3 regions of the Mesorhizobium sp. Cs1321R2N1 genome follow, and region 2 is predicted to be linked to each of the others. Evidence: predicted binding sites of a transcription regulator. Region 2 holds the regulator's gene; each other region holds the start of a gene.
The links. Region 2 encodes LexA, which represses DNA repair genes until DNA is damaged. Its sites were predicted from a motif close to TGTTCNNNNTGTGTTCNG; they were not measured.
Positions count from the first base shown of each region.

Region 1: O7A61_RS28810 (sel1 repeat family protein) is a predicted target of LexA. The motif match lies at 5,013-5,030, and genes of this name have one in related genera.
Region 3: O7A61_RS18160 (ATP-dependent helicase) is a predicted target of LexA. The motif match lies at 5,527-5,544, and genes of this name have one in related genera.

Region 1 is NZ_JAPYKP010000181.1:696-8,786, reverse strand. It holds partial or broken gene O7A61_RS28830 (carboxyl transferase domain-containing protein) at 1-440, shown strand, start outside; gene O7A61_RS28825 (O-acetyl-ADP-ribose deacetylase) at 443-973, shown strand; gene O7A61_RS28820 (acetyl/propionyl/methylcrotonyl-CoA carboxylase subunit alpha) at 1,026-3,008, shown strand; gene O7A61_RS28815 (branched-chain amino acid ABC transporter substrate-binding protein) at 3,072-4,193, opposite strand; gene O7A61_RS28810 (sel1 repeat family protein) at 4,625-4,891, opposite strand; gene O7A61_RS28805 (DUF2147 domain-containing protein) at 5,329-5,670, shown strand; gene O7A61_RS28800 (hypothetical protein) at 5,885-6,040, shown strand; gene O7A61_RS28795 (hypothetical protein) at 6,082-6,276, shown strand; gene O7A61_RS28790 (AMP nucleosidase) at 6,394-7,854, shown strand; partial or broken gene O7A61_RS28785 (endonuclease/exonuclease/phosphatase family protein) at 7,962-8,091, shown strand, end outside.
Region 2 is NZ_JAPYKP010000003.1:69,412-77,502, reverse strand. It holds gene O7A61_RS01575 (ComEC/Rec2 family competence protein) at 1-2,152, shown strand, start outside; gene lexA (transcriptional repressor LexA) at 2,146-2,889, opposite strand; gene O7A61_RS01565 (GntR family transcriptional regulator) at 3,298-4,071, opposite strand; gene O7A61_RS01560 (ABC transporter substrate-binding protein) at 4,225-5,211, shown strand; gene O7A61_RS01555 (ABC transporter ATP-binding protein) at 5,270-6,049, shown strand; gene O7A61_RS01550 (ABC transporter permease) at 6,055-6,978, shown strand; gene kynU (kynureninase) at 7,051-8,091, shown strand, end outside.
Region 3 is NZ_JAPYKP010000068.1:22,322-30,412, forward strand. It holds gene O7A61_RS18140 (esterase-like activity of phytase family protein) at 1-315, opposite strand, end outside; partial or broken gene O7A61_RS18145 (glycine cleavage T C-terminal barrel domain-containing protein) at 538-732, shown strand; gene O7A61_RS18150 (trimethylamine methyltransferase family protein) at 747-2,300, shown strand; partial or broken gene O7A61_RS18155 (ferritin family protein) at 2,424-2,737, shown strand; gene O7A61_RS18160 (ATP-dependent helicase) at 2,775-5,486, opposite strand; gene O7A61_RS18165 (glucose/quinate/shikimate family membrane-bound PQQ-dependent dehydrogenase) at 5,746-8,061, shown strand.

The DNA of each region.
Region 1 (8,091 bases), on a different contig from region 2:
TCGCCAAGGACGGCGCCAAGCTGGTGATGGCGGTTGCGACCGCCAGGGTGCCCAAGGTGACCGTCATCATCGGCGGTTCGTTCGGGGCCGGCAATTACGGCATGTGCGGCCGCGCCTACTCACCTCGCTTCCTGTGGATGTGGCCCAACGCCCGCATCTCGGTGATGGGCGGCGAGCAGGCGGCAACCGTACTCGCCATGGTCAAGCGCGAGGGCATCGAGCGCAAGGGCGGGGAATGGAGCGCCGAGGAGGAGGCGAAATTCAAGAAGCCGATCCTGATGAAATACGAGCATGAAGGCCATCCGCTCTATTCCTCGGCAAGGCTCTGGGATGACGGCATCATCGATCCGGCCAGGACACGCGAGGTGCTGGCGCTCAGCCTGTCGGCCGCGCTCAACGCCGAGATCGAGGAGACACGCTTCGGCGTGTTCAGGATGTGATGATGATCGCCATGGGCGACCGGATCAGCGTTCACACCGGCGACATCACCAAGCTGGCGGTCGATGCCATCGTTAATGCTGCCAACTCCTCGCTGCTCGGTGGCGGCGGGGTCGATGGAGCCATTCACCGCGCCGCTGGGCCGGAGCTCGAATTCGAATGTCGCATGCTCAATGGCTGCAAGACCGGCGATGCCAAGATCACCAAGGGTTATAAACTGCCGGCTCGACACATCATCCATACTGTCGGGCCCGTCTGGCAAGGCGGCGGCAAGGGCGAAGCCGAATTGCTGGCCTCCTGTTACCGGCGTTCGCTTGAACTAGCAGTCGCCAATGATTGCCGCTCGGTGGCATTCCCGGCCATCTCGACCGGTGTGTACCGATATCCGAAAGATGACGCCGCCAAAATCGCTATTGATGAGGTGAATGACTTCATCGGGCAGAACGCGCTTCCCGAAACCGTTGTTTTCTGCTGCTTCGACGAAGCCATGGCGGAACTATACCGGCGTATTCTTGCAACATTGGGTGAAGTATGAATTTTAGGCGCCTGCCGGAATGGCGCCGCCCGACCCTAATCCGGGAGGCTCCATGTTCACGAAAATCCTGATCGCCAATCGGGGCGAGATCGCTTGCCGTGTCATCCGCACAGCGCGCAAGCTCCGCGTGCACACCGTCGCAGTCTATTCGGATGCCGATGCGAGATCCCTGCATGTCGAGATGGCCGACGAGGCGGTCCATATCGGCCCCTCACCCGTCGGCGAGAGTTATCTGCGCGGTGACAGGATCGTTGCGGCGGCTCTTGCAACGGGCGCGCAGGCCATCCATCCCGGTTACGGATTCCTGTCGGAAAACCCCGATTTCGTCGACCAGGTGGTGACTGCCGGTCTCATTTTCATCGGCCCGTCGGCGGCCTCGATCCGCGCCATGGGGCTGAAGGACGCCGCCAAGCGGCTGATGGAGAAGGCCGGCGTTCCGGTCGTTCCGGGTTATCATGGCGAGGCGCAGGAAATCGTGCTGCTGGCCTCAAAGGCCCGCGAGATCGGCTATCCCGTGCTGATCAAGGCGCGTGCCGGCGGCGGCGGCAAGGGCATGCGGCGCGTCGAGCATCCCGATGACTTTTCCGAGGCGCTGTCCAGCGCCCGGCGCGAGGCCAAGGCCGCCTTCGGCGACGACCGTGTGCTGGTCGAAAAATATGTCGACAAGCCACGGCATATCGAAGTGCAGGTGTTCGGCGACAATTTCGGCAACGCGGTGCATCTCTACGAACGCGACTGCTCGGCGCAACGCCGCCACCAGAAGGTGATCGAGGAGGCCCCCGCCCCCAGCATGACGCCTGCTTTGCGCAAGGCGATGACGGAAGCGGCGGTGAAGGCGGCCAAGGCAATCAACTATTCCGGCGCCGGCACCATCGAGTTCATCGTCGACGCCTCGCAAGGCCTCAAGGCCGACCGCTTCTGGTTCATGGAAATGAACACCCGCCTGCAGGTCGAGCATCCGGTCACCGAGATGGTCACCGGCACCGATCTGGTCGAGTGGCAGTTGCGGGTCGCCAGCGGCGAAAAACTGCCGAAGACACAAAGCGAGATCGCGCTTTCCGGTCATGCTTTCGAGGCGCGCATCTATGCCGAGGACGCGGCCAAGGGCTTTCTGCCGGCGACGGGCACGCTGCACCACCTGAAATTCCCGGGCGTTGCCCCAGAAGGAGCCGCGATGCGCATTGAAACCGGCGTGCGGGCTGGCGATGCCATCTCGCCCTATTACGACCCCATGATCGCGAAGCTGGTCGTCCATGCCGGGGACAGACAGGCGGCGCTGGAAGCGCTCCGCACAGCCCTCGCGCAAAGCGAGATTGCCGGCTCCACCGTCAACACCGCTTTTCTTGCCGCTCTTGCGGCCGATCCGGATTTTGCAGCCGGCGACGTCGATACCGGCCTGATCGGCCGACACCAGGAAGCGCTGACGGCGGTCGCGCCGCCGACCGGCGAAATCATCTCGGCCGCCGTCCTGGCGGCCTCGGGTGCCGGAGCATTGCCGTCGTCGGACGACCCGTGGTCGTCGCTTGCCGGCTATGCGCATTTCCACGGCGTGGCGCGGCGCATGCGGCTGAAGTTCGGCGACGAGCAAATTCAGGCAAAGGTTTCAATGCGGCCGGACGGACGCTTTCAGGTGGCGCTCGATGCGCCTTACGACAGCACCAATTCGCATGATTTTCGCGCCGTTCCCCGCCTCGTCCGCTGGCCCGCCCACATCACGGTGTTCGAAGGCGCTGCCGGATATGCTTTCACCGTGCCGGATCCCCTGGCCAGGAGCGATGAAGCAGCTGCCGCCTCCGGCAGCCTGCGCGCGCCGATGCCAGGGCTCGTCAAGCTTGTGCGCGTGGCGAAAGGCGACGCTGTGATCAAGGGGCAAATTCTGCTGATCCTCGAAGCGATGAAGATGGAGCACACCATCGCCGCCCCGCATGATGGCGTGATCGCCGAGATCGCCGGGGAAGGGGCGCAGGTCACTGACGGGACGGTGCTGGTGCGGTTCGTCGAGGAACAGAGCGCGTCGAACTCAGCCACCAGCTGATAGCCGGGGCGCAAACAGAAATGGCCGGGACGAACCCGGCCATTTCCTGGGCTATCAGAGCGATTACTGCGCGATCGGCGCGTACTTGCCGTCGTGCCACTGGTTGATGTCGTAGCTGGCATTCTTGAGGTCGCCCTTCTCGTCGAAGGTGACGTCGCCGACAACGGTGCTGATCGGCGTGCCGTTCTTCAACGCTTCGGCAACCTTGGCCGGATCGTCGCCGCCGGCACGCTTGATGCCTTCGGCGAAAGCCTGGACCACGGCGTAGGAGAATAGCGTGAAGCCTTCCGGCACGAAGCCGCCCGCCTTGATCTTCTCGACGGCCGCCTTGGCTTCCGGCTTTGCCTGCGGATCCGACGGGAACACGAACATGGTGCCCTCGCCGGCCGGGCCGGCAACCTGCCAGAACTCCGGCGAGGCAATCGAATCCGGCATGATCAGCTGGAACTTCAGGTTTTGCTCCGCCGACTGACGCAGGATCAGCCCGGCCTCAGGATGGTAGCCGCCGAAATAAACGACATCGGCCTTGAGATCCTTCAGCTTGGTGACAAGCGCCGAATAGTCCTTCTCGCCGGGGTTGATGGCGTCATAGTAGACTTCCTTGAGGCCACCAGTATTCATGGTCGCCCTGACGGCGTCAGCCACGCCCTGACCGTAGGCGCTCTTGTCGTGCAGGATGACGACTTTCTTGCCGGCATACTTCTTGGCGATCCAAGGGCCGATGAAGGCGCCCTGCGCGTCGTCACGCGTATAGAGACGCATGATCGTCGGCCAGCCGGCCTTGGCCGCGGCATCGGTCAGCACCGGGTTCGAGGACGCCGGGCTCATCATCAGCGCACCGGCTTCAGCGTAGACCGCCGAGGCCGGGATGCTCGACCCCGAGCAGGCATGACCGTCGATGAACTTGACGCCGTTGGCAACGATGCGGTTGGCGACCGACACGGCCTGTTTTGGATCGCACTGGTCGTCCTCGATGTCGAGCTTGATCATCGAGCCGTTGACGCCGCCCGCGGCGTTGATGGCATCGGCGGCGGCCTGTGCGCCCTGCTTGAACTGGTCGCCGATGGTCGCGAGTTGTCCGGTCATCGGGCCGACCACCGAGACGGTGATGTCGTCGGCGAATGCGATCGGCGCGCTCATCATCAGGCCGAAAATGGCCGCGCTCAAAATACTCATTTTTTTCATGACAATAGAACTCCTCCACTCACGCGCGGCCGCCCCGGCCGCGCTTCTTCCAGAGAGGCGGGACAATTTCATCCTTCATCGGACCTGTCTAGGCGCATTGGCGCCACTCGATTGGGCCTGCCTGGCCTCATCCAAGCAAAAAAGCCACGCCAGCCTTGTTCCGGCTGGTCGTGGCTTTTTTGCCTGTCAGGCCGTTTCCCCGGCGCCCCCGCGCTGTGAACCCAACCCACCTTCCCTGTCTTCCTGTGGCCATGATCTTGCCGAAGCCCCGATTCCACTTTCGGGATCATGGTTCGTCGGGCGGCTTGGACCTGTCGGCCTGCCGCATTCTCTTTGTTGTTGGCCTGTGGCCTGGCTGTCTGCGCAGCCTATCCCTGTTGGCCCGACCGTCTTTCAGCGGTCTTGGCCGGAGCGTTCCCGTCTGGCGGAACTCAGTGCATGGTCATCCATTCGCGGGCTTCGCGCAGCGCCTTGGCGATCTCGACCTTCGACATGGCCGCCGAGAGTTCCGAGCGCAGCTCGGCGGCGCGGGCCGAACCCTTGATGGCGGCGATGTTGAACCATTTGTGGGCGGCAACGACGTCGGTCTCGCAATCGCGGCCGGTCGCATACATCATGCCCAGTTCGAAAAGAATGTCGGCCTGGGCAGTTGCCCCCATGGCGCCGAAGCCTGCTTCAAGCATTTCAAAACGTGCCATTTTAGTCCCCTGTCTGGCTCCCGAGAGCTGCCTCCGTTGTGTTGTCCGGGCCGCTCTTTCGATGCTTTCGAGAATGCCGCGCAGGCTTGAATCCGTCGTTAAATGGCGTGCTTAATTTGAGGAAAACAAAGCTAAAACAAGAGGTAAACACAGAAATTCGTTAAGGATACGGAGCCAGCAATTCGGCTGGTTTTCGCCAAATTTGACGAAAATTTTCACGGCCGCAATCAACACTCCGCTAACCACGGGAAACAAACGCGACGAGCCGATCGTTTTCATTTCCGCGCCGACAGAGCGAATTCAGGCGCTTTCAAAATGCCAAGGTCTTCCGTAGCGGCACCGCTTTTGTTTTGACGGAAGCTGGATTAGCTTACGTTTGCGTAAGCGGCAGACCGGCGAGGCGGAGCATCCGGCCGGCTATCCAAAGGGAGGAAGACATGTTTCGAAAAGTGAGCCTGGCCCTGGCGGCCACGTTGATCCTGAGCGGCGCGGCGTGGGCCGATCCGATCGAGGGCAACTGGAAAACGCAGGAAGGCGACACGGCGGCCATTTCAGGCGGCGGTTCATTTTCCATCACGCTCAAGTCCGGCAAATATGCCGGCAAGACCATCGGCTCGCTCAAGGCGGCCGGCGACAACAAATATACCGGCAACATCACCGACCCGGCAAACGACAAGACCTATTCGGGCAAGGCGACATTATCGGGCGCCTCGCTCAAGATGAGCGGCTGCGTGCTCGGCGGACTGATCTGCAAGAGCCAGACCTGGCACAAGCTCTAATCGACCATTTCCCAGTGATCTCAAAACGGGGCCCCGGCGGGCCCCGTTTTCGTTTTACCGATGCGCTGACCGTCGCACCCGATCGCCGTCCGGGGCCGGCGGCGAGCCAGCCAACGTCGCGTCAATCAATTTGAACCGCAGATGAACGCCGGCATCAGAGCCGGTTCAGCGGCGTCAGGGCATTCTCATGCGTGTTGAAGGAGACACGGACCCAATGCTTGCTCGTCGCTTCACCATCGTCTGCCTGCTGATGAGCCTGTTTGGAATGTTCTTCGCCATTCTCGTCGCCGAAGCGGGCCGTTCCCCCCGCTCCTGGGACGAAGCCACCAGGCTCTGCCATCTCGCCTGCCAGACCAACCTTCGCCACTGAAACCAAATAGCCCGGACCTCGAAAAGAAAAGCACAGACATCATGAACCGCATCGCCGCCAACACTCTCAAGACCCTCCGGCTCCTGCCGCGGGCGGCGCTTATCCTGATCGTTCTGGCCGCCCCGGTCATGGCGGTGCCGATGATGCGCGCCGATGCCGGCTCGACGATCGAGGCGCCGGCGCTCAGAAAGTCTGGCGTCGGGTTCGTTCTGCTGGTCAGCCTGCAGCGGGGTTGAAGAAAAAAGGGCGCTTTGGGTGCCTTCGGCGGCGACACCCCTCCCAACCGGCCGCCCAAGTCTCTATATTGGGCCATGGAAAAACGAATCTATCCCCAAGCCATCGAATCTGTCGTCATGCCCGAGCCTTTTGGCCGGCAGAGCTTCGACAACGCCGAAAAGGCCGTTGCCGCGCTGCAGGTGCTCTACGACCGCAACACCAAGTTCCTGCGCGATTCCTTCGCGGCCCTTGCCGCCGGCGGCGACAGCAGCAAGCGCTACCGGGCCTTCTACCCCGAGATTGGCGTCACCACGAGTTCGTTCACCCAGGTCGACTCTCGCCAGGCCTATGGCCACATGCCGACGCCCGGTCATTTCGCCACCACGGTTACCCAGCCGGACCTGTTCGAGACCTACCTCATCGAGCAGCTTCGGCTGATCATGCGCAATCACGGCGTGTCGGTGACCGTCTCGGAATCGACCACGCCGATCCCGCTGCATTTCGCTTTCCTGGAAGGCACCTATGTCGACGGCGCCGATGCCGAACGTATCAAGCGGCCGATCCGCGACCTGTTCGACGTGCCGGATCTCGACGGCACCGACGATCAGATCGCCAACGGTACGTTCGAGGTCGCCTTCGGCGAGCCCCGGCCGCTGGCGCCGTTCACGGCGCAGCGCATCGACTATTCACTGCACCGCATGACGCACTACACTGCAACCAGCCCGCAGCATTTCCAGAATTTCGTGCTGTTCACCAACTATCAGTTCTATATCGACGAGTTCGTCGCCCGCGCCCGCGACCTGATGGAAAACGGTGGTGAAGGCTACACGGAATTTGTCGAACCTGGCAACGTTATCACCCGGTCCGGGCAGAGCGCTCCCAGTGAAGGCGTAGCGCCACAGCGCCTGCCGCAGATGCCGGCCTACCATCTGAAGAAGCCGAACCATGGTGGCATCACCATGGTCAATATCGGCGTGGGTCCTTCCAACGCCAAGACCATTACCGACCATATCGCGGTGCTTCGGCCACATGCCTGGGTGATGCTTGGTCACTGCGCCGGGCTGCGCAACACCCAGGCGCTGGGCGATTATGTGCTCGCGCATGCCTATGTGCGCGAAGACCACGTGCTGGACGACGATCTGCCGGTGTGGGTGCCGATCCCGCCGTTGGCCGAGATCCAGGTTGCGCTGCAGGAAGCAGTAGCCGAGGTCACCGGCCTGTCGGGCTATGATCTGAAGCGCATCATGCGCACGGGCACCGTCGCCACCATCGACAACCGCAATTGGGAACTGCGCGACCAGCGCGGACCGGTGCAGCGCCTGTCGCAGTCGCGCGCTATCGCCCTCGATATGGAATCGGCAACGATCGCCGCCAATGGCTTCCGCTTCCGCGTCCCCTACGGCACGCTGCTGTGCGTTTCCGACAAGCCGCTGCATGGCGAGTTGAAATTGCCTGGTATGGCGACAGAGTTCTACAAGCGTCAGGTGGCGCAACACCTGACCATCGGCATCAGGGCGATGGAAAAGCTGGCCGAGATGCCGATGGAGCGGCTGCATTCGCGCAAGCTCCGGAGCTTTTCGGAGACAGCATTCCAGTAGGCGGTCGCTTGAAGGCTCGGCGAGGCAATTCGTCGTCTTGCTCGGCCGCAATTTGGCCGATAAGCAATCGAACGGATCGTCAGGCGGCATTCGGCAGACACGACCCAATGATGACAGGCGCGCGCTTGAACATGATGGCTGGGCTGGCATTCCTGGCGATGACGGCATTGTCGGCCGCTTTGTTGGCCGGGTTTTTCGGCGCGTTGCATCCCGCTTTCGATTCCTTTTCGCATTTTC
Region 2 (8,091 bases):
GGCCGTTGGGGCGATCTGCTACTTTTCGCTGGCGTCCGAGCCCGATTTTGCAGAGCCTGTCGCGGTCGTGGTTCTGGCGGCGGTCTGTGCATTCGTCTCGCGCTCCTGGCCGAAAACCCATCTGTGTTTCATGGCGGTGCTGTTGTGTGCGCTTGGCCTGCTTGCGGCGAAGGTCGAAACATGGCGAGCCGGAACCCGGATGCTGGGCTCGGAAATCTCGACGCAACTGACCGGCCGCGTGATCTCGCTCGAGGAGATGGAGAGCGGCCGCATCCGGCTGACCATGGACGTGATTTCGACCGCCCGGCCGAAACTGCGCTACGCGCCTGAAAGGGTCCGGCTTTCGGCACGCAAGATACCGCCCGAAATGACTGCCGGCTCGCTTGTCACAGGTTATGCCAAACTGCTGCCGCCGACCGGCCCGGTGCGGCCGGACAGCTACGACTTCTCCTTCGACAGCTATTTCGCCGGCATCGGCGGCAGCGGCTTCTTTCTCGGCAATCCAACGGTTGTCTCCGCCGAAGCCGGTGAGATACCGCTGCCGGCACGCGTGTTTTCAGGCATCGAAAATGCCCGCGAAGCCATCGCCGACCACATCAGGGGCAGCATTGGCGGCGCGGAAGGCGAGATCGCGGCGGCGCTGATCGTCGGCGTGCGGGCCGGCATTCCCGATGAAATCAACGAAGCGATGCGGCGCACCGGCATCTATCACATCATCTCGATTTCGGGTCTGCATATGGCGCTGGTGGCCGGCACCATCATGGGTCTGCTGCGCGGCGCCTTCGCGCTGTTTCCAGGCTTTTCCGCGCGCCGGCCGGTGAAGAAATACGCCGCCGCCGCCGCACTGTTTTCGATCGCCGCCTATCTCGTCATTTCGGGCGTCGTCGTCGCGGCCGAACGCAGCTTCATCATGCTGGCGGTGATGCTGATCGCCGTCTTGTTCGATCGCGCGGCGCTGACCATGCGCAATCTGGCGATCTCGGCGATCGCCGTTATCCTGGTTTCGCCGCACGAGGTCGTCGGCCCGAGTTTCCAGATGTCGTTCGCGGCAACCGCAGCCTTGGTTGGCGCCTATGCCGGCTGGGCCGACCACCATGCGGGAAAGACGAGGCCTCCGCCGCCAAAGCGATCCCTACCCGGATTTCTGACGCGAAAATTCCTCTTGGCGACAGGTGGATTGGCCATGACGTCCATCATCGCCGGCAGCGCGACGGCACTGTTTGCCATCTGGCATTTCCAGCGGGTGTCACCGCTCAGCCTGTTCGCCAATCTGGCCGTCATGCCGATCGTATCGATCGTGATGTTCCTGGCCGTCGCCAGCGCGTTGCTGATGCCGTTCGGGTTGGATTGGCCGGCTCTCTACCTCATGGGCAAGGGCCTGACAGCGATGATCGCCATATCGGCGTGGATATCGGAGCGCTCTCCGGTCGATGGAGTCGGACTGATTTCGCAGCAATCCGTGCTGCTGGTCACCGTCGCGCTGGTCATCGCGACGATGGCGACGACGTGGCTCCGGCTCACGGCGGTGCCATTCGCGCTTGCCGGTCTGTTGACTGTGTCGCACACGCGCGCGCCCGATGTGCTGATCTCGGAAGATGCGCGGCTGGTGGCTCTGTCGATCGGCAATGGCGAACTGGCCGTCAACCGGGAACGTCCGAACGAATTCGCAGCCGACAATTGGAAACGCGCTCTGATCTCCGAAACAATCGTCCTACCGGAAATGTTCGACAAGACGGACGGGCAATTCGATATTTCCGCTCCCACCGACCTGCCGCAGGGATCGCCGTTTTATTGCCGCGAAGGCCTGTGCCTTGCCAGGCACCCTTCCGGCGCGATCATCGCCTATGTCGAGGATCGCAAGAACACCTGGAAGGCCTGCGCTTTCGCCGACCTGATCGTCGTCAATGACGCGACCGCCTATGACGCCTGCCATAATCCGCTGGTTCTCGTCGTCACCAAACGCCAGCTCGCCCGCAAGGGGAGTGCCGCCGTTTTCTTCGATCCCCAATCGGCCACGACCCCGGCTGAGATCGAATTCGCCATCGACGGACCATACCGACCCTGGCACGAGCAGCGAAAATTCTCACGCGAGGCGAGGGGGCTGGCCCCCTATAAAAAGGCCGACAAGCCCGATGGTAAGCCAGTTCAGTAGCGCCTGATCAGCCCGACGAGCTTGCCCTGCACCTTGACCCGATCCGGTCCGAAGATGCGTGTTTCGTAGGCTGGATTGGCGGCTTCGAGCGCGATCGAGGCGCCCTTGCGGCGGAACCGCTTCAGCGTTGCTTCCTCCTCGTCGACCAGCGCCACGATGATTTCGCCCGGACTTGCTGTATCGGCATTGCGGATGATGACCGTGTCGCCGTCGAAGATACCGGCCTCGATCATCGAGTCGCCCTTGACTTCCAGCGCATAGTGCTCGCCGCCCATGATCATGTCCGGCGGCACCGAAATCGAATGCGTCTGATGCTGGATGGCATCGATCGGCACACCGGCGGCGATACGACCCATGACCGGGATGGACACGGCTGAAACAGCATCGTCGTCGTTGCCGGCCGCGGGCAGGCGCGAAGGCGCCGTCGCCGGCCTGATCTGGCGGCCGGGACTGCCTTGGCCAAGGCTGCCCTGGATGACGCTTGGCGAGAATTTCTTTGCCGCATTGAGGCCCGGCGCGATCGAGTCCGGCAGCCGCAGCACTTCCAGCGCGCGCGCCCGATTGGGTAGCCGGCGAATGAAGCCACGTTCCTCCAGCGCCGTGATCAGGCGATGGATGCCCGACTTGGAGGCAAGATCGAGTGCTTCCTTCATCTCGTCGAAGGAGGGCGGTATTCCGCTTTCCTTGAGCCGTTCGTGGATGAACATCAGCAGTTCATGTTGCTTGCGTGTCAGCATGGCGGCCCCCAAGGCATTGAACGAAAGGTCTGAACCAGAATCGAAAAAACAAACCCAGAACAAACACTATCCGTTCCAGTTGTGTTCCGCAACTGTTTAAAGTTTAATGAATTTGTTAACGCGTCTGAAGTTTTTTGCCGCGACAGCGGACTGCGGCCGACCCTTTCGGCGATCGGGAGGCATTGAAATCGTTTTGGTTAATGGCCTGTGGCCTATCCTCTGATAGGCCTTGGCATCAGTCTTTCGGAGGGCTCTTCGCGGGTGGATTGTACAATTTATGGATCCATTATTCGCGGAACGAAACGAAACCAAAACGCCAACGATTGGTAGCTTTGGGGCGGCGATGGATCCAGGCGTTTGGCCCACTCCGGCCAGCGCATGCCAATAGGCGTCGCGGAAGCGCTGAAGTCACCCGGAACCCGCTTTCAAACTGCCGGCGCGGGCGGCGTATTTGGTCGCGCCGCTGTCTTCGCTATGGACATAGACGTGCAGGGTATAGCCGATATGCGCCGTCATCAGCGCCTTGGCCCGCTCGACGTCACGATCGAGTGCAGCTTCCATGATCGCTGTATGGTGTTCGATCGCAATCGCTTCGCACAATGCCTCCATAGCCTCTTCATAACCGTCCTTCAGGCCAGCCGCGGCCCGCAATGTCGGCGCCAGGCCGAGAAAACGATGATGCCGTCGCAGCTGATCGGCGATGGTCGAGCGGAATCGCATGAGCCAATTGGAAGTCGCCGCGCTCAGCAGCGCCGCATGGAAAGCTTCGTGGTTCTCGTCCCATTTATCGACGGCCGCATCCGAAGGATCGTCGACCGCGGTCTTGCAACGGGAGAGCCGGTAGTGGGCGGTGACAACGGCATCCTCCCACTCCTTGCCGCCTTTTTCCATCGATTCGAGGAACAGGGGTATCTCGACCACCATCCTGGCGCGTGCCAGGTCCTCCAGTTCGGCCCGCGATACCGGAGCGACGGCAAAACCACGATTGCTGATGGCGGTGACCAGGCGTTCGGCCTCTAGCCGCGACAAGGCTTCGCGCAACGGCGTCCAGCCAACACCATAGGTGCCGCGCAGCGCACTCAGCTTGAGCGGGGCCCCGGGCATGAGGCGCGTCGTCAGGATATCGCGCCGCAACAGCTGATAGGCTGCCTCCGTCTTTGTGGAGATCGTTTGATCCTGCATCGCGGTCCATCCATCGTCTGCCAAAGAAAATTATATATGATGTGGGGGCATGGCAAGAATTATATATAATGTTTGACACGGGCCGACGGACTGACCATGATCGCCGCAGTAGCCGCGCTGCAAACGGCGTCGATCAAATCTGGGAGGGAAATGATGTTGAAGTCGAAATCCGCTTGGCTGTCGGGTTTGTTCTTGGCCGGCGCATTGATGGTGAGCGCCGGCAGTGCCGCCGCCGATCAAATCCGCATCGGCATCGCCAATTTTGGCGAGCATCCGCAATTGAACGCGGCCATAGCCGGCTTCAAGAAGGCGCTGACGGACAATGGCTTCGTCGATGGTAAGGACGTCGTCTATACGGAGAGCCATACCAATTTCGATGCATCGCTGGTGCCGCAGATGATCGCAAAGCTGCAGGCCGAGCAGCCCAAGCTGATCTACACCATCACCACGCCGGTCTCGCAGATCGCCAAGAAAGCGCTCGCGGGCTCCGGCATTCCGATCGTCTTTGCCGCGGTCACCGATCCGGTGGCGGCCAAGCTCGTGCCGTCGTGGGACTCGGGTGATGAAGGCATGACTGGCGCCACCGATCTTCAGGATGTTGCCGCGGTGATGGCCTTCACCAAGAAGCTGTTGCCAAACGCCAAGCGTTTTGGTGTGCCTTACAATCCCGGTGAAGCCAACGACGTTGCCCTGATCGAGAAGATCAAGGCGGCGGCACCGGCCGCCGGTTTCGAGGTCGTGGAAGTCGGCATCGACAACGTCAATGACATTCAGCAACGCATCGCCTCGCTCGCCGGGAAAGCCGATGTGATCTACGGACCGACCTCGAACCTGATCCAGCCGGCGATCGCCGCTGTCTCCGCCGCCGCGCGCCAGGCCGGCATCCCGGTCGTCAACGCCGATGACAGCGCGGTCCGCAACGGCACCGTGCCGGCGAGCTTCGCGGTCAATTATACGCAGGTCGGGATCAACGCCGGCAACATCGCGGCCGAAATCCTCAAGGGCAAGGATCCCAAGACGATCGCACCGTCACGCCCGGCCTACAAGGACCACATGGCGTTGATCTCGCGCAAGGCGATGGCTGCGTTCGGCATCGAAATACCGGCTTCGATGGCCGATTGCGGCTGCATCGTCGACTGACATCGGCGCTGTGAGGGTGACGGCGCGGGCGCTGTCACCACAAGGTCAGGGAGGAACGATGCTCGAGATCCGATCCGCGCGTAAGGTATTCTACAAGGGCCAGGCTGACGAGAAGATCGCGCTGGACGGTCTCAGCCTGTCGCTGGCCACAGGCGAGTTCGGCATCGTCATCGGCTCCAACGGGGCCGGCAAGAGCAGCATGCTCAACGCCATTTCCGGCGCTCTGATCCTCGATTCCGGCCAGATTCTGATCAATGGCGCCGATGTGACTGGTATGCCGGTGCACAAGCGCGCCTCGAGACTGGCTCGCGTATTCCAGGATCCGATGCGCGGCACCGCCGCCAGCATGACGGTTGCTGAAAACATGCTGCTGGCTGATTTGCGCAGCAGCAAGCGCACCTTACGCCAGGGGCTGAACGCCACCCGCCTTGCGTCCTACAGGGAACGCCTGTCGATACTGGGTCTCGGCCTTGAAAACCGCCTCGACACACGCGTCGACCTGCTCTCGGGCGGGCAGCGGCAATCCTTGTCGCTGATCATGGCGGTCGGCGGATCGCCTGACTTGCTGCTGCTCGACGAACATACCGCGGCACTTGATCCGCGCACGGCCGAGATTGTCATGCAGGCGACGGTGCGCGCCGTCAGCGCGCTGAAGCTGACGACTTTGATGGTGACCCACAACATGCAGCACGCCGTCGACTATGGCAGCCGCGTGATCATGCTCGACGCGGGCCGCGTCCTTCTGGAAGTTAGCGGCGAGGAGAAGGCGAGGGTCACGGTTATCGATCTGATCGGCCATTTCTCCGTCAAAACCGACCGCATGTTGCTGGCGAGCTGATCACCATGGGTTTTGTTCAGGACATTCTCGCCAGCTTCGTCGCGATCATGCCGGTCACCATGGCGCAGAGCCTGATCCTGGCCTTTGTCGTGCTCGGGATCATGATCCCGTTTCGCATGCTGAATTTTCCCGATCTCACCAGCGAAGGCGCTTTTCCGCTGGGCGGCTGCGTCTGCGGCGTTCTCCTTGCCGCCGGCGCATCGCCGCTGATGGGCATCGCCGCCGCCCTCGTTGTCGGCTTCGCGGCGGGCTGCTGTACCGCGTTCATCCATCTGCGCTTCCGCATCCACACGCTTCTTGCCGGCATCCTGATGATGACGATGCTCTACAGCATCAACCTTCGCATCATGGGCAAGTCCAACCTCTCCGTGTTCGGCTCGCCGACGGTGTTCGACTGGGTGCCGTTCGCGCGGCCGGGTTTTCCCGCCAGCAAGATCGTCGTCGCTGGCCTTCTCGCGCTTATCGCCTTCATGCTGCTCTACATGTTCTTCAGGACCGAGAAGGGCACGGCCGTGCGCGCCGTGGGCGCCAATCCTGACATGGCCGAGGCGCAAGGCATCAATGTCTGGGCCGCGACCATAGGCGGTGTCGGGTTGGCGAGCGCGTTTTCGGCGTCAAGCGGCGCGCTGATGGTGCAGTCGCAGGGATTCGCCGACGTCAATATGGGGCTGGGCATCCTCATCAACGGCCTTGCCGCGCTGATGATCGGCGAGGCCGTCGTCGGCAAGCAGACGGTCTGGCGGCAGCTGCTGGCGCCTTTCGCCGGCGCGATCATCTACTACCAGCTGGTGTCGTTCTGCCTTGCCGCCGGCATGCCGCCGCCCGACCTGAAGCTTGCCACGGGCCTGTTCGTGCTGGCCATGCTCGCCTTGCCCAGTCTCAAGCGCAGTCGCGGGCCGGCGCCAGCACGCGAAGCGATCCGTGAATAGCTCGTAAACCCCAAGCCCCCCAAGTCCCCCCAAACCCCACCAGGGCGTGAATAATCAGGGATGTCACAAATGATGCGCGCAATTCCCGATCTCGCAGCCGTCGAAGCCATGGACGCGGCGGACCCGCTGCGCGCCATGCGCGACCGCTTCATCTTGCCGGAAGGCGTCATCTACCTCGACGGCAATTCGCTCGGGGCCGCGGCGCCCGCCGTCTTTGACGAATTGCAGAAGGCAGCGACGCAGGAGTGGGCGCAGGACCTGATCCGTGCCTGGAACACAGCCGGCTGGTTCGACATGCCGGTCGCGCTTGGCGACCAGCTGGGACGCCTGATCGGTGCGGCGGCCGGCCAGACGGTGGTCTGCGATACGACCTCGATCAACATCTACAAGGTGCTGCATGCCGCACTCGGCATGCGGCCGGAACGTTCGATCATCGTCGCCGAGGGCGACAGCTTTCCGACCGATCTCTACATGGCCGAAGGCGTGGCCTCGACGCGACCCGGCACCGTGCTGCGGCTCGAGGGCGTCGACGCGCCGACCATTGAGGAACTGATCGACGAGCGTGTCGCGGTCATCCTGGTCAACCATGTCAATTACAAATCCGGCCAGCTGCGCGACATGGCGGCACTGACATGCAAGGCCCACCAGGTCGGTGCGCTCATCGTCTGGGATCTCTGCCATACGGCCGGCGCCTTGCCGGTCGAGCTCGACAGCGCCAATGCCGATTTCGCCATCGGCTGCACCTACAAATATCTCAATGGTGGTCCGGGCGCGCCAGCCTTCATCTACGCAGCCGAGCGTCATCACGACAAAGTCCGGCAGCCGCTCAGCGGTTGGTGGGGCCATGCGCGGCCCTTTGCCTTCGAACAGGGTTATGCGGCCGGCAGCGGCATCCGCCGGTTCCTGTGCGGCACGCAGGCTGTCTTGTCGATGCGGGCGCTGAAGGGGGCACTGGACCTTTGGGACGATGTCGACATGGCGGTGGTGCGCAAGAAGAGCATCGCGCTCACCGATCTGTTCATCCAACTCGTCGAGACCAGATGCGGCGCCTACGGCCTGGAGCTGGAAAGCCCGCGCGACGGCAATGCGCGTGGAAGCCAGGTTTCATTCCTC
Region 3 (8,091 bases), on a different contig from region 2:
CGTGAACTCGATGCCGATGGTGTTGAGGCGCGGCCGGTAGTCCGTGGTGCCGGCGACATTGTAGCCACGGTCGGGCAGGAGCCAGAGCGATCCCTTGTAGGTGCCGGCATCATGCGTCCAGCCTGTAGTGTCGATTGCCATGCCGGAGCCCGAGCCGAAGGTCTCGCCGAACTTGTCGCGCTGAGCAGCCGGCATGCGGCCGACGCCGACAAGGCCCTTGTTGATGTAGGCCACGCCGTCGGCAAGCGCCGGTGTCAGGGCGGTGAACAAGGCCAGCGCGACGCCGAGCGAAGCGGTTCGGTGCGGGTGTTTCATGGACAATCCTCTTTGTGACGAAGCATGCCGGAGCGGCCGAAGGGCAAAAACGGAAAGAGGTGCCGCATCGACGATGCCGTGCGCGCCTTCCCCAAAAGCGATCTAAGGCGTGAACATGATGCTTGCGTGACAGCGCGCGATGCCGGTCCACCAGCGTACTGGACACTTATGTCTAGCACATATAGGGTGCCGGCTTCGAACTGACCGGAAGGGAAGCCTTGAGGCCGCCGCGCAGGCTTCGTCACCTCGGGCGGATTTGGCTACACGATCGGCAAGAGCGTCGCGCTGGCGTTGGTGGACGACGATTTCGCCGGGGAGGGGACGCAGCTTTGCGTGCACAGTGTCGGCGTCGGACGGCCTGCGCGGGTCATCGCGGTCTCGCCCTATGATCCCCAGGGCAAGGCGATGCGGCAATGAGGAGGGAATTCGCGATGATCGATGACGCGGCACGAGACAGCAGGCGCGAACGCCGGCGCGGACGCACGGGCGAGGCCGGCAGCGAATCAAGCCGCAAGCCCAATTACCGCTCGCTGAAGAACCCATTCCTGCCACAGCCGATCTTTTCCAACGACCAGGTGGCGTCGATCCACGACACGGCGCTGCGCGTGCTGGAAGAACTGGGCATCAAGGTGCTGCTGCCCGAGGCGCGCGAGGTGCTTGCCCGCGCCGGCGCCCTGGTCGATCCCGAAACCGACATGGTGCGCATCGGCCGCGACATGGTGGTGGCAGCCTTAGCCTCGGCGCCGCGATCGATCCACGCCAATGCAGGCGCGCGCGCTCGCGATCTGTCGCTCGAATTGGGCGCCATGACATTCCTGGCGGGCTCCGGCGCGCCCAACGTCACCGATCTCGACCGCGGCCGGCGGCCTGGAACGCTGGTCGCCTTCGAGGAGCTCATCAAGCTGGTGCAGCATTTCGATGTCTTGCACATGCTGGGGCCGTGTATCGAACCGCAGGACATCGACAATCGTTTTCGCCACTATGCCGTCAATCGGGCGCAGCTGACGCTGTCCGACAAATTCCCGTTCGTGTTCGCGCGCGGCACGCCGCAGGTCGATGACAGTTTCGAGATGATCAGGCTGGCTCGTGGGTTGTCCGAAGACGAGTTCCGCTCGGGCGCGCATTGCTACACCGTCATCAACACCAACTCGCCGCGCCAGCTCGATATTCCCATGGCGCAAGGCATTATCGACTTCGCCAAGGCGGGCCAGGTCCTGATCATCACGCCGTTCTGCCTGGCCGGTGCGATGGCGCCGATCACGGTGGCCGGCGCCCTGACTTTGCAGCATGCCGAAGCGCTGGCCGGGCTGACGCTGGCGCAGATCGTGCGGCCGGGCGCGCCGGTGGTCTACGGTTCCTTCTCCTCCAATGTCGACATGAAATCGGGAGCACCGGCCTTCGGCACGCCGGAGCACGTCAAGGCCACACTGGGTGCAGGCCAACTGGCGCGCTTCACCGGTCTGCCCTGGCGCTCGGGCGGCGGCAGCGCTGCCAACATTTCGGACGCGCAGGCCGCGCACGAGACGCAGTTCGCGCTGTGGGGCTCGGTGCTTTCGGGCGCCACCGTCTGCATCCATGCGGCCGGCTGGCTGGAAGGGGGCTTGAGTGTTTCCCTGGAAAAGCTGGTCACCGACATCGAAGCGCTGCAGACGGTCGCGGAACTTTGCCACGCGACCCCCGGCGACGACGACGCAATCGGCTTCGAGGCCATAGCCGAAGTGCAGCCGGGCGGCCACTTCTTCTCGGCCAGCCATACCATGGCGCGCTACCGTACCGCCTTCTACGAGCCGCTGGTGGCCGACTGGTCGAATTTCGGCAACTGGACGCAAAGCGGGTCGAAGAACGCCACCGAACGCGCCACCGGCGTCTGGAAACGCATCCTCGCCGATTTCGAGCCGCCGGCAACGGCGGCCGCCACGTCAGGCGTGCTCGATGCATTCATCGCGCGGCGCACGAAAGAGGGCGGCGCGGCGCCCGTGTCGTGAGATAGCTCGCGGATCCACCGTCCTGAATTGTGGCCGTTGTCCCGGAACCCGCGGCGCTTCCCACGCATTCATGGAAGCGGGCCAATGCCTGGCTCCATTTGCGAGCCGTTGAGGGAGGACGACATGGGTTTCGACCAGTATCACGAACCGCCGGAAGAACTGTCGCAGGAAGTGCGGACCTTTGCCCGCATGATCGCCTCGCTGATCGAGGAGGCGGAAGCGATCAGCTGGTACGAACAGCGCATGTCGGTCGAAAAGAACCCGCAAGCCAAGGCGATCATGAAAACGCGCAGAGCGAGGAGTTCAAGCATTTCGGCATGGACCTCGAATTCCTGCTGCGCCAGAAGACGGACTGGCGCGTGGAACTGAAGGAGATTCTGTTCACCACGGGGGATATTGTGAGGGCTGGCGAGAAGGGCGAGAAGAAGGTGGATTGAGGTGGAAAGCCGGCCTACGAGGCTAGCCGCATTCAACTCACACCGCCGCGACAAACCCGTCCAGCACGCGTTTCTGGCCGGCCTTGTCGAAGTCGATGGTCAGCTTGTTGCCTTCGATGGCTGAAATATTGCCGTTGCCGAATTTCTGGTGGAAGACGCGGTCGCCGACGCTGAAAGCCGACGGGGTGTCGGAGACGGATTTGGCGACCAGTTCGCCGTCGATGGTGCGGCCCTTTACGCTGGTGCGGCCGGCGCCGTAGCCGGAGTCTGTCTCGCCATAGCCGATGCGTTCGACCTGATGGCCCGAACGCGTGCCCCAGTTGCGGTCGGTCGCCTCGGTGCGGTTGGCCTGTGCGCGCTGCCAGCCCGGCGTCGAATAGGTGTTGGAGAAGGCGCCGGACTTTTCCCCGCCGCCCGAATTGCCGCCGATATTGTCGAAGCGCGAGGCGCCATACGGGTTCTGTCTTCCCGCCCCTTGGCCGCCGCCACGGCCGGACGCGAACGAGCCGCCGCCATAGGGATTGCCGTAGCCGCCGTAGGAGTTGCCGGCTTCGGCGACCTCGACATGGGCTTCCGGGAGTTCCTCGAGGAAGCGTGACGGGATGGTCGATTGCCACAGGCCGTGGATGAGGCGATTGGAGACGAACCAGATATGCAGGTTCTTCTTGGCCCGCGTCAGGCCGACATAGGCGAGCCGCCGCTCTTCCTCCAGGCCTGAACGGCCGCCTTCGTCCAGCGCGCGCTGGTGGGGAAAGAGGCCTTCCTCCCAGCCGGGCAGGAAGACGGTCTCGAATTCGAGGCCCTTGGCCGAGTGCAGCGTCATGATGGAAACGGCATCGAGCCCGGCATTCTGCTCGGCATCCATGACCAGCGCGACATGTTCGAGGAAGGAGCGCAGCGACTCGTACTCCTCCATGGAGCGGATCAGTTCCTTCAGGTTCTCCAGCCGGCCGGGGGCTTCCGCCGAGCGGTCGTTCTTCCACATGTCGGTATAGCCGCTCTCTTCGAGAATGGTCTCGGCGAGCTCGGTGTGCGGCGTGGTTTCCAGCGCCTTCTGCCAGCGTTCGAAATTGGCCGCGACCTCGCGCAGCGCGGCGCGCGGCTTCGGCTTCAGCTCGTCGCTCTCGGCGAGTGTGCCCGCCGCCTCCAGCATCGGGATGCGCAAGCCGCGCGCCGTGTCGTGGATCTGGCGGATGGTCGCTTCGCCCAGGCCGCGCTTGGGCACATTGACGATGCGCTCGAAGGCGAGGTCGTCGGTGCTGTTGGCGACGACGCGGAAGAAGGCCAGCGCGTCGCGGATTTCCATGCGTTCGTAAAAACGCGGGCCGCCGATGACGCGGTAGTTGAGGCCGAGCGTGATGAAGCGGTCCTCAAAGGCGCGCATCTGGAAGGACGCGCGGACAAGGATCGCCATGTCATTGAGATTATGCTTCTGGCGCTGGTAGGCCTCGATGGTCTCGCCGATGGCGCGGGCTTCCTCCTCCGAATCCCAGGCGGCGTGGACGTTGACCTTGCCGTCCTCGGGATCGTTGCGATCGGTGAACAGCGTCTTGCCGAAACGGCCCTCATTGTAGGCGATGAGATGGGAGGCGGCGCCCAGTATGTGCGCGGTCGAGCGGTAATTGCGCTCCAGCCGGATGATGGTGGCGCCGGGAAAATCCTTGTCGAAGCGCAGGATGTTGTCGACCTCGGCACCGCGCCAGCCATAGATGGACTGGTCGTCGTCGCCGACGCAGCAGATATTAACGGTGGTGCGGGATTCGGCCGAAGAGCGCCCAATCTCCCCCCTAGAGGGGGAGATGTCGCCGGAGGCGACAGAGGGGGGCGCTGTCCCGCCGACCTGTCGGTGCGAGGCGCCCCCCTCTGTCCTGCCGGACATCTCCCCCACATGGGGGGAGATTGGCTTGCCTTCGGGCCTTTGCGCCAGCAGGCGCAGCCACATGTACTGGGCGGTGTTGGTGTCCTGATATTCGTCGACGAGGATGTATTTGAAGCGCCGGTGATAGTCCTTCAGCACATCGGGATTGGCGCGGAAGATGCGGATCGGGTGGCAGAGCAAGTCGCCGAAGTCGCAGGCGTTCAGTGTCTGCAGGCGCTCCTGATAGGCCTTGTAGAGCTCGCGGCCCTTGCCGTTGGCGAAGCTGCGCGCATCGCCCTCGGCGATGTCGGCCGGGCCCTGGCCCTTGTTCTTCCAGCCGTCGATCATCTGGGCGAACTGTTTCGCGGGCCAGCGCTTGTCATCCAGGCCCTCGGCCTGGATGAGCTGCTTGATCAGCCGCACGACGTCGTCTGTGTCGAGGATGGTGAAGTCGGATCTCAGGCCGGCAAGCTCGGCATGGCGGCGCAGCAGCTTCACGCCAATCGAGTGGAAGGTGCCGAGCCAGGGCATGCCTTCGACATTGCCTTCGCCGATCAGGATGCCGATGCGCTGCTTCATCTCGCGCGCGGCCTTGTTGGTAAAGGTGACGGCGAGGATCTGCGACGGGAACGCCCTGCCGGTGGCGAGGATGTGGGCGATGCGGGTGGTCAGCACGCGGGTCTTGCCGGTGCCGGCGCCGGCCAGCACCAGAACCGGTCCTTCGGTTGTCTCCACCGCCAGCCGCTGCTCGGGATTAAGCCCCCTCAGATAGTCCGGCGCATTGTTTTGGCCGCCGCGGGCAGCCATGGCGCGCGCGGCAATGCCCGACGGGGCCGTGGGCCGCGCATCGGGTTCGTCAAAAAAGGGCATGTCTTCGGAAAAGCCGGACATCGCCCCCGAATGTAGTGATTCGGTAGCGAAAGACCAGAACTGTCTACGTTTTGTTCTGGTAAACTGCCTGATACGGCCACTTGAGCGACATGGCGGCCGGCGTTGTGAACAACCTCAGGCGAAAGGGGGTTGCTGCCGCGGACCCATGACCCACGCTTGACAGGCGCGGCGGTCGGGAGAAAGTTGCGCAGGGGGCAGCACACAATGCCGGGTTGCCCAAGGGCCGCCTCATGCGCGCAACAGTCGAAGGAGTATCATCTTGGCTGTCACCATCACCTCCCTCATCCTCTTCCTCATCGGCCTGGCGGTTGGCGCCGGCGGTATCTGGTTGGTCTCGCTGGGCGGCAGCTGGTACTACATCATTGTCGGTCTCGCCTTCCTGATTGCCGCCTGGCTGCTCTACCGGCGCCGTTCCACGGCGCTCTGGCTCTATGCGGCAATCGTGCTCGGCACGCTCGCCTGGGCGGTCTGGGAAACCGGCTTCGACTGGTGGGAACTCGGCCCCCGCGGCGGCATCATCGTGCTGGTTGCGCTGTGGCTGCTGACGCCTTGGGCGCGGCGGGGCCTTGCCGGTCCGGACGGCCGCGCGCCTCTGATCCTTGCCGTGCTGGCATCGCTGGCGGTGGCCGGCTATTCGATGACCGCGGACCCGAAGGACATCGGCGGCGCGCTCGACACCGACAAGGTGATTCCCAACGCCAATCTCGGCGGCGATGTGCCGGCGGGCGAATGGCACTATTACGGGCGCACGCAGTTCGGCCAGCGCTATTCGCCGCTCGACCAGATCACGCCGGACAATGTCGCCAATCTGCAGCCGGCCTGGACCTACCGCACCGGTGACGTGAAGGGGCCGGACGATGTCGGCGAGACCACCTACCAGGTGACACCCCTTAAAATTGGCGACACGCTCTATATCTGCACGCCGCACAACTTCGCCATCGCCGTCGATGCGGCGACCGGCAAGGAGAAGTGGCGCTATGATCCCAAGGTCAAGCTCGACAAGGACCGCCAGCACCAGACCTGCCGCGGCGTTTCCTATTATGCCGATGCTTCGGGCGCCGCCGGTCAGCCCTGCGCGGCACGCGTCTACCTACCGACCTCGGATGCCCGGCTGATCGCGCTCGACGCCGCCAACGGGCAGGTTTGCCCGGCCTTCGCCGAGGGCGGCACGCTCAATTTGTTGGCCAACATGCCGTATCCGAAGTCGGGCTATTACTACTCGACTTCGGCGCCGCTGATCGCGGGCGGCAAGATCATCGTCGGCGGCGCGGTCAACGACAATTATTCGACGCAGGAGCCGTCCGGCGTCATCCGCGCCTATGATGCGAGCACCGGAAAGCTGCTGTGGAACTGGGATTCCGGCAATCCGGACCAGACGACGCCGCTGGCGGCCGACCAGACCTACACCGCCAACTCGCCCAATATGTGGTCGACGCCGAGCGCCGACGAGAAGCTCGGCCTGCTCTACGTGCCGCTCGGCAACCAGACACCGGACCAGCTCGGCATGGGCCGCAGCGCCAATGTCGAGAAATTCTCCTCCTCGATCACCGCGCTCGACCTCAACACCGGGCAGTTGAAATGGGTGCGCCAGACCGTGCACCATGACCTCTGGGACATGGACGTGCCGGCGCAGCCGAGCCTGGTCGACATCACCAAGGCTGACGGTTCCGTCGTGCCCGCACTCGTCGGGCCGACCAAGCAGGGCGACCTCTATGTGCTCGACCGGCGCACCGGCGAGCCGGTCATCCCCGTCAAGGACGTGCCAGCGCCGGGCGGCGCCATCGGAGGAGATCACACATCGCCGACGCAGCCGGCATCCGACCTTTCCTTCAGCCCGCCGCCGCTGACCGAGGCCGATATGTGGGGCATCACCATGTTCGACCAACTGGCCTGCCGGATCGCGCTCCATAAATTGCGCTATGAAGGCCGCTACACGCCGCCCTCGCTGCAGGGATCGCTGGTCTACCCCGGCAATTTCGGCACTTTCAACTGGGGCGGCGTTGCGGTCGATCCGGTGCGGCAGGTGATGTTCGGCATGCCGACCTATCTCGCCTTCACGTCCAGGCTGATCCCCCGCGCCGACGTGCCGCCGCCGGGCGACACCAAGGGCAGCGAGCAGGGGCTGAACCGCAATGACGGCGCGCCCTATGCGGTGGTGATGGGACCGTTCCTGTCGCCGCTCGGCATTCCGTGCCAGGCGCCGCCCTGGGGCTATGTCGCTGGCGTCGATCTTCGGACCGGTACCATTGCCTACAAGCACCGCAACGGCACCGTCTACGACATGACGCCACTGCCGTTGCCGCTGAAGGTCGGGGTGCCCGGCATTGGCGGACCGATGATCACGGCCGGCGGTGTTGCCTTCCTGGGTGCCGCCGTCGACGACTATCTGCGCGCCTACGACCTGACATCGGGGAAGCAGCTCTGGCGGGCGCGGCTGCCGGCCGGAGGGCAATCGACGCCGATGACCTATACGGTCGCCGACGGGCGGCAGTTCGTGGTCATCGTCGCCGGCGGCCACGGCTCGGTGGGCACCAAGCCGGGCGATTATGTGATGGCCTACGCGCTGCCGAAATAGGCGGTGCCGGGGTTCGGCGATCCGACGATC